DNA from 2 places in the Streptomyces sp. NPDC001544 genome. Region 2 is predicted to be linked to the other one. Evidence: riboswitches for the same ligand, from Rfam matches in the RefSeq annotation. Region 2 holds a riboswitch; the other holds the start of a gene.
The links. Region 2 has a riboswitch for cobalamin ahead of ACFY0F_RS36420 (cobalamin biosynthesis protein). Riboswitches for the same ligand answer to the same signal wherever they lie in the genome.
Positions count from the first base shown of each region.

Region 1: it holds a riboswitch for cobalamin, as region 2 does, so the genes downstream of both, ACFY0F_RS02885 (prenyltransferase/squalene oxidase repeat-containing protein) here and ACFY0F_RS36420 (cobalamin biosynthesis protein) in region 2, are expected to answer to the same signal.

Region 1 is NZ_JBIAVN010000001.1:649,483-656,397, reverse strand. Features, by position in the region: gene ACFY0F_RS02905 (MBL fold metallo-hydrolase) at 1-1,022, shown strand, start outside; gene ACFY0F_RS02900 (nuclear transport factor 2 family protein) at 1,064-1,516, shown strand; gene ACFY0F_RS02895 (DUF6924 domain-containing protein) at 1,632-2,105, opposite strand; gene ACFY0F_RS02890 (phosphotransferase) at 2,160-2,825, opposite strand; cobalamin riboswitch at 2,888-3,018, shown strand; gene ACFY0F_RS02885 (prenyltransferase/squalene oxidase repeat-containing protein) at 3,130-4,359, shown strand; gene ACFY0F_RS02880 (SCO2322 family protein) at 4,356-5,006, shown strand; gene ACFY0F_RS02875 (CbiQ family ECF transporter T component) at 4,993-6,066, shown strand; gene ACFY0F_RS02870 (ABC transporter ATP-binding protein) at 6,063-6,915, shown strand, end outside.
Region 2 is NZ_JBIAVN010000024.1:55,147-62,061, reverse strand. Features, by position in the region: gene ACFY0F_RS36425 (cobyric acid synthase) at 1-389, opposite strand, end outside; gene ACFY0F_RS36420 (cobalamin biosynthesis protein) at 386-1,327, opposite strand; cobalamin riboswitch at 1,428-1,568, opposite strand; gene ACFY0F_RS36415 (hypothetical protein) at 1,708-1,935, opposite strand; gene ACFY0F_RS36410 (anion permease) at 1,970-3,217, opposite strand; gene ACFY0F_RS36405 (class II aldolase/adducin family protein) at 3,368-4,036, shown strand; gene ACFY0F_RS36400 (alpha/beta hydrolase family protein) at 4,169-5,296, shown strand; gene ACFY0F_RS36395 (hypothetical protein) at 5,521-6,915, shown strand, end outside.

The sequences.
Region 1 (6,915 bases), on a different contig from region 2:
CGAAGACGTTCGAGCACGGCGGCGGTGTGTGGTCGATAGCGGTGCCGATTCCGGACAACCCCCTCGGCCACACGCTGGTGTATGCGGTCGGCACCGACCGCGGCCCGGTGCTGATCGACACCGGATGGGACGACCCGGCGTCCTGGGACACCCTGGTGGCGGGCCTGGCGGCGCTGGGCGTCCCGGTCGCGGAGGTGTACGGGGTCGTCATCACCCACCACCACCCCGACCACCACGGACTGTCGGGACAGGTGCGGGAGGTCTCCGGCGCGTGGGTCGCGATGCACGAGGCCGACGCGGCGATCGTCCGCCGTACGCGGGGGACCCGCCCCGAGCGCTGGTACACGTACATGGCCGCCAAGCTCACGGCCGCCGGAGCACCGGAAGAGCACGTGGCCCCGCTTCGGACCGCCCACCGCCGGACCCTGCCGGGTCTCTCCCCCGCCCTTCCCGACCGGGAGATCGTGCCCGGTGAGCTCCTCGACCTACCCGGCCGCCGCCTGCGCGCCCTGTGGACGCCGGGCCACACGCCGGGCCACGTCTGCCTGCACCTGGAAGAGGACCACCCGGCCCGGCTCCCCGGCCGCGGCCGGCTCTTCTCCGGGGACCATCTGCTCCCGGAGATCACCCCGCACATCGGTCTGTACGAGGACCCCGACGACGCCACCGTCACGGACCCGCTGGGCGACTACCTGGCCTCGCTGGAGCGGGTCGGCGAGCTCGCCCCGGCCGAGGTTCTCCCCGCCCATCAGTACGCCTTCCCCGACGCGCCCTCCCGCGTACGGCAGTTGCTCGCGCACCACGAGGAGCGGCTCGCCGGACTGCTCACCCTCCTCGCCGAGCCGCTCACGCCCTGGCAGGTGGCCGAGCGCATGGAGTGGAACCGTCCTTGGGACCAGATCCCGTACGGATCGAGGAACATCGCGGTCTCCGAGGCGGAGGCCCACCTGCGGCGGCTGGTGAAGCAGGGACGGGCGGAGGCTGTGGCGGGGAGTGAGCCGGTGGCGTACGTGGCGGTCTGATTTCGGTCGTCCGGTCGAGGGCGCTGATGGTAGACAGGCCCATGGGCCCTTTGGAGATCCTCCTCGCCGAGCGCGCCTGCGAGCGCGTCATCCACACCTTCGTCCACCGTCTCGACCTCGGTGAACCCGCTTCCGTCGCCGAGCTGTTCACCGAGGACGGCAGCTGGGAGTGGCCCCCGCCCGGGGACGGGCGGCGGTCCGTGGGCCGTCAGGCGCTGCGGGAGTACTTCGGCTCACGGCCCGCCGACCGGCTCTCCCGCCGGCTGATGTCGAACGTCCTCGTCACCGTCACCTCCCCGGACACCGCGACCGGCGTCTCGTACTTCTCGACGTACCGGGTCGACGGGCACACCGGCGGCATCGTCCCGGCCGGGCCTCCGGTCCAGGTCGGCAACTACGAGGACACCTTCCGCAGGGTCGGGGGCGAGTGGCTGCTGGAGCGCCGGGTCCTCGTGCTGTCCTTCGGGGGTCCGACGCCCCGGGCGGTCGGCTGAACCGGCCGCCTGGTCCGAGACCCTGGCGGCACCGGTGTCCGCGTCCGCATCCGCCACCGCGTCATGCGCGGGGCGCGCATGACCAGGCTCCGGACCCGTCGTTCCTGAGCCCTGTTCAGGCCCGGTAGATCCCCTCGGGATCATCGTTGGCCCATGCGGCGTACTCCTCGAAGCCCAGATTGCCGATGCTCAGGTTGGCATGGACGTCGTGGACCCCTGCGGGAACGGTGCGGAACTCACGGCCGAACTCGGTCAGTTGCTCGTAGTCCTCCTCGTCCACGCACTCCTCCGGCGTCAGCGTGGTGACCGCCAGCAACGCCTGGGTCTCGGCCCGCATGGTCGTCCCGTCAGCGACGAAGACCACGGGCAGGTTCTCGTCGGCGCGGACCGCGTCCAGCACCTCGTCAACGGTCGCACCTGCCCAGGCCGGATCGTCCACGAGGTGGACGCTTGCCTCGGGGGGCCTGTCTCCCGAGGGTCGTGTCAGCGCCGCCGTCACGTCCCGCCAGGCCTGGTCGTCGTGGTAGTCGGTCCTGACGACCAGGGCGTCGAACTCGTCACGGCCGGTGACGGCGGGCAACGCTCTCATACGCCCTTCTCCTCAGTGCGCGACGGGTGAACAGCCGAGCGGCATCCGGGGGCGTCAACGGCCGAACGCTCGCACCAACTCCTCAGCGTCCCCCAGGAGTTCCACCTCACGCGCGCTCATGGTCGGGTTGGCCGCGCGGCGTCGCCGCGCCTCCGTCAGGCCCGGCTCGGTGAGCCCGGACGGGTCGGCGAGCAGCGCGGCCAGCATGGCGCGGGCCGGCTCGGCGAGCAATTCGTCGCCGACGGCGACCTGGGCGAGGATCACCGCGGACATGCCCCAGTCGAGGCCGGGCGGGCCGTCCTCGGCGTTGGTCCAGTCGATCACCCGGGGGCCGTCCGGGGTGAGCATCACGTTGTCGGGGTGCAGGTCCAGGTGCAGGACGCGGGTGCCCGGGTCGGCCGCGTCCCGGCCGGGAACGGCGTGCAGCCGCCGCAGCAGCGCGGCGAGTTCGGTCCCGGCCTCCGCCGCGCCCAGCGAGCCGTCCAGGAGGGCGGCCAGCATCGTGGGCCCGGACAGCCGCTCCATCACCAGGTCGGTGCGGGAGCCGGACGGCCGGACGCGGGGCACCGGGTAGCCGTGCTCGCGCACGTACGTCATCACCCCCGCCTCGGCGGCCGCGTCGCCCCAGCCCTCCCGGTCGCGGCGCAGCACCCACGCCTCGTCGATCTCGTACACATCGGCCGACCGGCCCGAACCCAGCAGTCTCCCCGTTGACAGCATGGCGCGACCTTACCGACCGTGCCGGCCTCCCCGGCCCACAGGCTCCTCTCGGGCCTCGCCCACCGCCAGGTAGAGTGACCCGGTCGTCATCACACCCGTACGGGGGGAAGCCGGTGCAATTCCGGCGCTGACCCGCAACCGTGAGCCGCCGTCGGCGGTGAGCCGGACTCCCCCGTACGGACGTTGACCAACTCACGTGCGTCGGCGGCCCGCCGCGCGCACGGCACCGTCGAGGTCTACGGAGCCGAGCCGCCCGGGGTGTCCCGTGCTGCCCGCGCTCCCCAGGGAGAGGCAGCAACCGCCCATGAACGTCCGCCGCAGCGCCGCGGCCATCGCCGCCGTCGGTGTCATGGCCGCAGCCGCGCCCGCCACGGCCGCGTCGCCGTCGCCCTCCCCGTCGAGTGCGCGCCCGAAGGGGCTGTACGGCAGCACGGACCCCAAGTACGACGGCGTGTGGCGGCAGTCCCTCGCGCTGCTCGCCCAGCGCACGGTCGGCGTCCGGCCCGCCGCCGAGGCCGTCGACTGGCTGGTCGGGCAGCAGTGCGCCGACGGAGGCTTCGCCACCTACCGTCCGGATCCCGCCAAGTCGTGCGAGGCGACCAAGGCTCAGGCCGACACCAACAGCACGGCCGCCGCCGTCCAGGCCCTGCACGCGCTCGGCGGGCACGGCGGCGAGGTCCAAAGGGCCGTCGTCTGGCTGAAGAAGACGCAGAACAAGGACGGCGGCTGGCCCTACGCGCCGGGCTCGCCCAGCGACACCAACTCCACCTCCGTCGTCGTCGGCGCGCTCGCGGCGGCCGGCGAGGACCCTCTGCAGCCGCGCACCGGGGGCAGCACGCCGGCCGAACTGCTCGCCAAGTGGTCCATCCCCTGCGACGAGGACGGCGGCGGCGCCCTCGCCTACCAGCCGGACAAGAAGGGCAGGTTGTCGGCCAACGCGGACGCGACGGCGGCCGGCGTGCTGGGCGCGCTCGGCAAGGGCTTCGCGACGGAGGCCGGGAAGGCGCCGGAGGAGGGCTACGTCTGCGCCAACTCGGACAAGCCGCTGACCCCGCCGGAGACAGCCCGCAACGGCGCCGCGTACCTGTCGGACCAGACGCACGACACCGGCCACCTCACCTCCAGCCTCCCCGGCGCCAAGCCACAGCCCGACTACGGCAACACCGCCGACGCGGTCGTCGCCCTGGCCGCACAGGGCTGGACGAGGCAGGCGCGCAAGCCCTACGCCTGGTTGGAGAAGAACGCCGCGCAGTGGGCGAAGCAGTCCGGTCCCGCCGCCTACGCCGAGCTGATCCTCGCCGCGCACGCGATGGGCGCCGACCCGCGCGACTTCGGCGGTACGGACCTGGTGCGGGCGCTCGACGCGACGGGACCGGCGCCGCAGACGGCGAAGGCACGGACGACCGGTGGCGAGACCAAGCCGGCGAAGCACGACTCGGGCACCAGCCTGTGGTGGATCGTCGGCACCGGCCTCGTCGCGGGCATCGGCATCGGCTTCCTGCTCAGCGGCCGCAAGAGGAAGCAGGGGCTGTGACCGGCGTCCGCCGTGCCGGGGCGCTGCTCCTGGCCGCCCTCCTGTGCGTGGCGTCGGCGGGGCAGGCCCGGGCCACCGGCTACCGCTACTGGTCCTTCTGGGAGCGCACCGGCGACCACTGGACGTACGCCACGCAGGGCCCGTCGACCGCGCGTCCCGCCGACGGCGACGTGCAGGGCTTCCGGTTCGCGGTGAGCGAGGACTCCGCCTCCGCGCGGCGTCCGCGCGGCACCGCGGACTTCGACGCGATCTGCGGCAAGTCGCCCGCCCGGCCGGGCAAGAAGCGCATCGCCCTGGTCCTGGACTTCGGCACGTCCTCCGACGCCCCCTCCGGCCAGACCCCGCCGGCCCGCCGGACGGTCTGCGCGGCGGTCTCCGCCGACGGGACGACGGCGGACGCGCTGGCCGCCGCGGCCGGACCGCTGCGGTACGACGCGAACGCGCTGCTGTGTGCGATCGCCGGGTATCCCCGCAAGGGGTGCGGGGAGCAGGTGACCGCCGGCAAGCCTGCCGGGAAATCCGCCGGGAAGCCGGCCGGGAGCACACCGCAGGAAGGCCCGTCGGTGGGTCTGCCGGTGGGCGTGGGCGTGGTCGTGCTGCTGGGCGTGGCGGCGATATGGCGGGCCAGGCGCCGTGGCCGCGCGTAGCGCACCCGCGCTGCACGCTGGTGCCTGGTGGCTCTGGGCGCTGGGCCTGGGCACGGCGGCGACCCGCACCACCAACCCCCTGCTCCTCGCGCTCCTCGTGGCGGCGTCCGGTTATGTGGTGGCCACCCACCGCGGCACCGCTCCCTGGGCCCGCTCCTACGGCGCCTTCGCCAGGCTCGCTCTCGCCGTCCTCGTCATCCGTCTGGTGTTCGCGGTGGCGCTCGGCTCCCCCGTTCCCGGCACGCACGTACTCGTCGGCCTCCCCGAAGTCCCGCTCCCGCACTGGGCGCAGGGCATCCGTCTGGGTGGCGAGGTCACCGCCGAGGGAGTTCTGTTCGCGGTGTACGACGGCCTGCGGCTGGCCACGCTGCTGATCTGCGTCGGCGCGGCGAACGCCCTGGCGAACCCGGCCCGCCTCCTCAAGTCCCTGCCCGGCGCGCTGTACGAGACGGGTGTGGCCGTGGTCGTCGCCCTCACCTTCGCGCCGAACCTGATCGCCGACGCCCAGCGGCTGCGTGCCGCCCGCCGGCTGCGCGGCCGACCGGACCGCGGCGTCCGGGGTCTGCTGCAGGTCGGACTGCCGGTGCTGGAGGGTGCGTTGGAGCGGTCCGTCGCGCTCGCCGCCGCGATGGACGCCCGCGGTTACGGCCGCAGCGCCGACGTCCCCGCCCGGATCCGCCGTACCACCGCCGCCCTCACCCTGGGCGGTCTGCTCGGCGTCTGCGCGGGCACGTACGGCCTGCTCACCGCCGAGGGCGGCACGTACGGGCTGCCGGTCCTGCCGGCCTCGGTCGCCCTGGCCCTCCTGGGCCTGCGCCTCGGAGGCCGCCGTACCCTGCGCACCCGTTACCGCCCGGACGCCTGGAACGCGCGGGCCTGGCTGGTCGCCGGGTCCGGCGCGGCCGTCGCCGCGCTGCTGGCCCTCGCCTCCGTACGGGCCCCCGACGCGCTGCACCCCGGTGTCGTACCACTGACCGCACCCGGGCTTCCGCTGTGGCCCGCGGCCGCGGTACTCCTGGCTCTGCTCCCCGCCTTCGTCGTTCCCGAGGAGTCGTCGTGATCCGTTTCGAGGATGTCTCCGTGACGTACGACGGGGCGGCCGAACCGGCCGTGCGGGGAGTGGACTTCGAGGTGCCGGAGGGCGAACTCGTGCTTCTCGTCGGCCCGTCGGGGGTGGGCAAGTCCACCGTGCTGGGGGCGGTCAGCGGGCTGGTCCCGCACTTCACCGGCGGCACCCTGCGCGGCCGGGTCACGGTCGCCGGCCGGGACACCCGTACCCACCGGCCGCGTGAACTCGCCGACGTGGTGGGCACGGTGGGCCAGGACCCGCTCGCGCACTTCGTGACGGACACCGTGGAGGACGAACTCGCCTACGGGATGGAGTCGTTGGGGCTCGCTCCGGAGGTGATGCGGCGCCGTGTCGAGGAGACCCTCGACCTGCTGGGCCTGGCCGGCCTGCGGGACCGGCCGATCGCCACGCTCTCCGGCGGCCAGCGGCAGCGGGTCGCCATCGGCTCGGTCCTCACCCCGCACCCCCGGGTGCTCGTGCTGGACGAGCCGACGTCGGCGCTCGACCCGGCCGCCGCGGAGGAGGTCCTCGCCGTCCTCCAGCGGCTCGTGCACGACCTCGGTACGACGGTGCTGATGGCGGAGCACCGGCTGGAACGCGTGGTCCAGTACGCCGACAAGGTCGCGCTGCTTCCCGCTCCTGGCGCCGCTCCCCTCCTGGGAACCCCGGCCGAGATGATGGCGGTGTCCCCGGTGTACCCGCCGGTCGTGGACCTGGGCCGACTGGCGGGCTGGTGCCCGCTGCCGCTGACGGTGCGGGACGCGCGACGGCGGGCGGACGGGCTGCGGGACCGGCTCACCGGGCGGGACACACCGACCGACGCGGCACCCACCCGCACGA
Region 2 (6,915 bases):
ACCGCGTCGTACGTGCCGCGCAACTCCTCCAGGCACTCCAGCACGGTCCCCAGCAGCCGCTGCTGCCGCCCGCCGTGATAGCCGCGCGCGCTCAGCTCGCCCACCGGCTTGCCCAGCAGCACCACTTGGCTGCTCTGCTCGCCGCCCGGCTTGAGCAGCACGGGATTCATCAGCGCGGTCGGCTCGACACGGCACGCCTGTGCCTGCATGGCCTGCGCCCGCCCGATCTCCGCGCCCTCCCGCGTCACGAACGAGTTGAGGGACATGTTCTGCGCCTTGAACGGCGCCACCTTGACCCCCTGCCGCACCAGCCAACGGCAGATACCGGCGGTCACGACGCTCTTGCCCGCGTCGGAGGTGGTACCGGCGACCAGGAGGCCCCCGCTCATTTCCCACGTCCCTTCACAACGGCGCGCGCGGCGACGGTGACGCCGAGCGCGAGCAGACCGACCCGCCGGGAGAGCCGTACGGCCCGTTCGATGTCGGGCACGGCGACGGTGCGTCCCTCCTGGTTCAGCACCGGCCGGTGCTCCACCCGCCCCCCGTACGACAGGGTTCCGCCCAGCCGCACGCCGAGCGCCCCCGCGAACGAGGCCTCCACGGGCCCGGCGTTGGGGCTCGGATGCCTGCCGGCGTCGGCCCGCCAGGCCCGTACGGCTCCGCGCGGGTCGCCGCCCGCCACGGTCGCCAGGGCGGCCGTCAGCCGTGCCCCCGGCCATCCCGCGAGGTCGTCCAGCCGCGCCGAGGCCCACCCGTACCGCCGGTATCTGAGGGACTTGTGCCCGACCATGGCGTCGAGGGTGTTGACGGCCCGGAAGCCCAGCAGCCCGGGCACCCCGCCGAGGGCGCCCCAGACCAGGGCCCCCACGACCGCGTCGGAGGTGTTCTCCGCGACGGACTCCACGACGGCCCGGGCGATCCCGTCGGCGTCGAGCGCCTGCGGATCCCGGCCGCACAGGTGCGGCAGCCGCTCCCGGGCGCCCTCGACGTCCCCGGCCTGAAGCGCACGCCCGATGCGCCGGGCCTCACGGGCGAGGGAGGTCCCGCCCACGACGGCCCACGTGGCGGCGGCGGTCAGCGCGACGGAGGCGCTGCGGGAGGAGCGTACGGCCGCGGCGGCGACGGCGCCCAGACCGGCGGCGCCACCCACGCAGGCCGCGGTGTGCAGTGCGCCCCATCCCCGGTGGTCACGCCACAGCACCCGCTCCACGGCGGCGGCGGCCCGCCCGAACGCGGCGACCGGATGCCCGCGGTGCGGATCACCGAGCAGGTGGTCGCCGAGGAGGCCGGCGGCGGCGCCGTACGCGAAGACGCGATCGGCACGCATCGGCTCAGCCGGCCGTGGGGTCGGGCAGCGACCTGGTGCTGTACCTCAACGGCCGAGCGAGCATGGCGATATGTCCTCACTCAGGGTGTCCACGCCCTGGTTCGACTAGACCGGCGGTGAGAGTTCCTGGCTCCCGGGGCTTCCTACCCCGGTGACAGTGGCGGGACCGCGCCGGATTCGCACCGGCTTCCTCTCCTGCCGCCGTACATGGCTCCGGAAGTCCACCACGGCCCCGGAAGAGCCGTCAACTTGCTGTTGACCTGCACGGGGAGAGTGTGCTGAGGCCCACACCGACGCGGTGGCGGACGGTACGGCGGCATGCGAAAGGCTCCTCCCCGAGGACTTCGGGGAGGAGCCTCGATGCCTTGTTCAGGCTTTGATCAGGCTTTGTGCATGATCAGGTAGATCCCGTAGGCCACCGCCGCCGCGCACGCCGCGAAGCAGACGTACGCGCCGGTGACGGCGAGCCCGGCCGAGTCCCCCTGGGCGGCGGCGCGCTCGCGGCGCGAGAGGCCGGTGACGCCGAGGGTGAACAGGGCCACCAGGCCGACGGTGACGGCGAGGCTGACGCCGAAGACGGAGCCGAGGGCTGCCCAGTCGATCTTCATGTCGGAACTGCTTTCTCTAACCGGGTGCCCGGGGTCAGACGGTGGCGGCCGGCGGGGTCGCCGGGTCGGCGGCGACGCGTGCCGCCGGGGACGGGATCGTGCTCGACAGGTCCTCGGCCGGCACGCCCACCGGGGGCGGGGTGACGACGGCGATCGCGGTGGTGACCACGCCGGCCGGCTCCTCGCTCTCGTTGACGTTGGTCGCGTCGACCACCCCGCGGCGGGAGTACTTCCAGATCGCGGCGCTGGAGGCCACGAGGAAGACCAGTACCAGCGCGGTGCCCCAGTCACCGAGACCGGTGACCGACTCGGCGAGCGCGCCGACCAGCGCGGCGGCCGGGAGGGTGAGCGCCCAGGCGACGAACATCCGGGTCGCCGTGGACCAGCGGACCACACCGCCCTTGCGGCCCAGGCCCGCGCCCATCACGGAACCGGAGACGACATGCGTGGTGGAGAGGGAGAAGCCGAGGTGGGAGGAGGCCAGGATGGCCGTGGCCGCGCTGGTCTGGGCGGCGAAGCCCTGCTGCGGCTGAAGCTCCGTCAGGCCCTTGCCCATGGTGCGGATGATGCGCCAGCCGCCGATGTAGGTGCCGAGCGCGATGGCGAGACCGGCGGAGAGGATCACCCAGGTGGGAGGGTCGGAGTCAGGGGCGATGGAGCCGCCGGCGACCAGGGCGAGGGTGATGATGCCCATCGTCTTCTGCGCGTCGTTCGTGCCGTGGGCCAGGGACACCAGGCCGGCCGAGGCGATCTGGCCGACGCGGTAGCCCTTGCGGGTGGCCTCGCCGTCGGCGTTCTTGCCGATGCCGTAGGAGACCCGGGTGGCGAGCATCGCCGCCACGCCCGCGACCACGGGGGCCGCGACCGCCGGGAGCAGCACCTTGGTGACGAGCACGTCGCCGTGGACGGCGCCCATGCCGGCGGAGGCGACGGTGGCGCCGATCAGGCCGCCCATCAGGGCGTGCGAGGAGCTGGAGGGCAGCCCCACCAGCCAGGTCAGCAGGTTCCAGAGGATCGCGCCGACCAGGGCGGCGAAGATGACCTCGGGACGGATGCCGCTCTCGTCGACGAGACCCTTGGAGATCGTGTTGGCGACCTCCACGGAGAGGAAAGCGCCCACAAGGTTGAGCACGGCGGACATGGCCACCGCGACCTTGGGCTTGAGCGCGCCGGTCGAGATGGTGGTGGCCATCGCGTTGGCGGTGTCGTGGAAACCGTTCGTGAAATCGAACGCGAGAGCGGTTACCACCACTATCGCGAGGATCAGCGAGAAGCTTTCCATTTACCCAGGCAATCGTTCGAAGTCATTGGTCGGTTGACCGTAGGCAACCTGGATGAACGGAAGGTGAACTGAGATAGGCGTCGAGGTGTCGGAAACGCCTGGTGAAGGACCTGAGTGGGGGTGCGCGCCACGGATGGCAGGATCACCGCCATGGCTGAAGAGAGCAGAGGCGTACGCGAGGCCGAATCGCGGGCCTGGGAGGCGCTGGTCGCCACGGCCCGCCGGACCGTGGCCGACGGACTCGTGGTCGGCACCTCCGGCAACGTGTCGGTACGCGTCGGCGACACCGTGCTGGTCACACCGTCGGGCGTCCCCTACGACCGGCTCACGCCGCACGACGTGACCGGCGTCGACCTCACCGGACGCCAGGTGCTCGGCACGCTGGTCCCCACCAGCGAACTGCCCATGCATCTGGCCGTCTACCGCACCACCGACGCCGGCGCCGTCGTCCACACCCATGCCGTGCACGCCACGGCCGTCTCCACCCTCGTGACCGAACTCCCGGCGGTCCACTACATGTCCGGCACCCTCGGCGGCCCGGTCCGGGTCGCCCCCTACGCGACCTACGGCACCGAGGAACTGGCCGAGAACATGCTCCGTGCCCTCGCCGACCGCTCCGGCTGCCTGCTGCAGAACCACGGCACGATCACCTACGGCGCCGGCCTCGACCAGGCCTACGACCGCACCGCCCAGCTCGAATGGATGTGCCGCCTGTGGCTGACGGCCTCCGCGGTGCCCGGGCTGACGCCGTCCCTGCTGACCCCGGAGCAGCTGGCGGCCGCGGGGGAGAAGCTGCGCGGGTACGGCCGGCGGAGGTGAAGGGCGACGGCCACCCACTTGGTCCCCGCCCACGGGGATTGAAGGGCGCCCCGCGCTGGAACCCGGAAGGACATGTCACCCCGACCCTTCCTCCCGCTGGCCGGTAAGGCGGCCCCCCGGGACACTGGACCCGTGCGCACCGTCACAGCGGCGGCCTCGGCCGTCACCGCGGTCCTGGCGGCCGGCGCGGCCGGCGTGGCCGTCGGCCGGATCGCCAGCGACGCCGCGCTCAAGGCGGCGCCCGGCAGACCGCTGCCCACCGAGCCCCGGCTCACGGTGCACACCGTGACCGCGGACCGGCTCGCACTCACCCGTGACCTGGCCTCCCTGCGTCCCGGCGCCTACGGCCTGGCCGGCGACGGTTCACACGCCGTCGTCGGCCCCGTCCTGGAAGCCGCGGCGCCCTCACCCGACACTGTCGTACGCCGCCTCGAACGCGTCACCCACGGCACGCTGGAACCCGGCGACCAGGTGTGGCTCACCCCCAACCTCTACGTCGGCAACCCGGACGCCGCCCTCGGCCTCGACCACGCCGACGTGGACGTGCCCGGGGAACTCGGCGCGCTGCCCGCCTGGTTCGTGCCCGGCGCGCGGGACACCTGGGTGATCGCGGTGCACGGCCTCGGCACGACGCGGGAGCTCCCCATGAACGTCATGGGGTTCCTGCACGGTCTGCGTCTCCCCGTACTCGCCGTCTCCTGCCGCGGCGACCTCGGCGCCCCGCGCCCGCCGGACGGCCTGAACCACCTCGGGGAGACCGAATGGCGCGACGTGGACGCGGCGATCCGCTACGCCGTCCGCCACGGCGCCCGACGCGTCGTCCTCCACGGCTGGTCCACCGGCGCCACCATGGCCCTGCGCGCCGCCCTCCACTCCGCCACACGCGACCGGGTCTGCGGACTGGTCCTGGACTCGCCGGTGCTGAGCTGGGAGGCCACGCTGCGCGCCCTGGCCGCGGCCCGGCGCACGCCCGACTTCCTGCTGCCGCTCGCCGTCCGGGCCGCCCAGGGCCGCGTCGGCCTGCGCGCCGAGCGCGCCGCGGAAAGTGCCGACCCGGCGCGGCTGACCGTGCCCACCCTGCTGATCCACGGACCGGACGACGCGGTGGCCCCCTGGGAGTTCTCCCGCCGCCTCGCCGCGCGGCGCCCCGACCGGGTCACCCTGCACACCGTGCGGGACGCCCCGCACGGGGCCATGTGGAACGCCGACCCGAAGGGATACGAGGAGGCCGTACGGCGGTTCCTGACGCCGCTGATGTGAACGCCGTCGGCGGGAACGCCGCCGGTGTGCACACCGACCGAGCCATGCCGACCCGCTGCCGCGACGCGGGGGCTGACGTCCCGTCCGGCCGTTCCGTTCAAGGCCGTACCACTGGCCGGAACCGCCCTCCTCGGCCCCCGCCGGAGCCGGTGCGTTGGCCCACCCCGTCGCCCGCGGTGACATTCCGTTTGGGTTTTCGGACCGTCAACCGGAAGACTGCACCCGTGACGTCCCGTATCCCGCGCGACTCCAGGCTTCGACTCGTCCGACCGCGACCCCTGGCCGCCGCCCCCCGAGCGATGAACCAGCGGCGCTCGCGCCGCCCCGCACCCCGCCCGCCGGAGGGCACGCCCGCCCCCGCCGAGCTGGCCAGGATGGCGCGATCCCGCCTGGCCGGCGCCGCTCGCGTGGCGCACTGGGCCGACGCCGCCCTCGGCCCGGGCCGCGACGGAGCGACCGCGGACGGCAAGGCCACCCTGTCCGCGGCGACGGCCGAAAGCGCCGCCGCGGATCTGGGCCTGACCGCCGCTCAGGTCCGGGCGGACTGGGACACCGCCCGCCTCGCCGGCCTCGTGGAGGTGCACGGCGACAGCGCACGCCCCGGCTGGCGCCTGCGCGCCTGGGACCGCGACGACAGCGCCGTCCTGCGCGGCTGGGTCGCCCTCTTCGACGCCTGGTCGCTCGCCTACCCCGAGCCCGCGGAGCACGAGGCCGCCGCCGTCGCCGAGGTCGTCTCGGCCATGCCCCAGGTGCTGTCCTTCCTCCAGCTGTCGGCCGGTCCCGTCCCGGTCGAGCAGCTCCTCGACCTGCTCCAGCAGCGGGTCACCGAACTGCGCACCGAGCGCTGCGAGATCTCCTACGGGCCCGAGCCCCGGCCCGTCACCGGCGCCGCGCCCGCCGCCGCCCGGCCGGCGCAGCCCGCGCCCGACCTCGCACCGCTGCTCGACTGGGCCCTGCACGCCCTCGCCTCCGTCGGCGCCCTCACCTACGGCGACGGCCAGGCCACGCTCACCCCGCTCGGCAGCTGGGCCGTCTGGGTCAAGCTCGAGCAGATCTGCGTGGCCGCGCAGAGCCCCGCCGGGAACATCGAGCAGGGCGCCGAGGACATGCTGCGCGGCTGCTCCCAGCTCCGGCCCAACGCGGCCCGCGCCGAATACCGCGCCTGGCTCGCCGCCCGTCCCGTCGGAAGCGCCGTCACCGAGCTCATCGACGCCGCCCGCGGCGAGGACGCCCTGCTGCGCGGCCTCGCCTTCGAGGCGCTGCGTGTCGTCGGCGCCCCGGCGGAGGCCGACGTGCGCGCCGTCCTCGACGAACCGACGCTCAGACCGTACGCGCTGCTGTGGCTCGCCGAGCACGACGGCGTGGACCCGGAGGACGCCCACGAGGTCCTCACCCGCGAGGAGGCCACCTGGCTGTGGGTGGACACCGCCGCCGCCGTCGCCGACCACGGAGAGGCGCCGTTGCTCGTCCGCCATCTGGAGTCGGCGGTGCAGCCCACCGTCCCCCAACTGCTGGACGAGGTCCGCGCGGTCGGTCACCCGCGCACGGTGCAGGTCCTGGTGGCCCTCGCCGCCGCGCACCCCGACCCCGCCCTGGCCAAGGCGGTGCGGCGGGCCGCC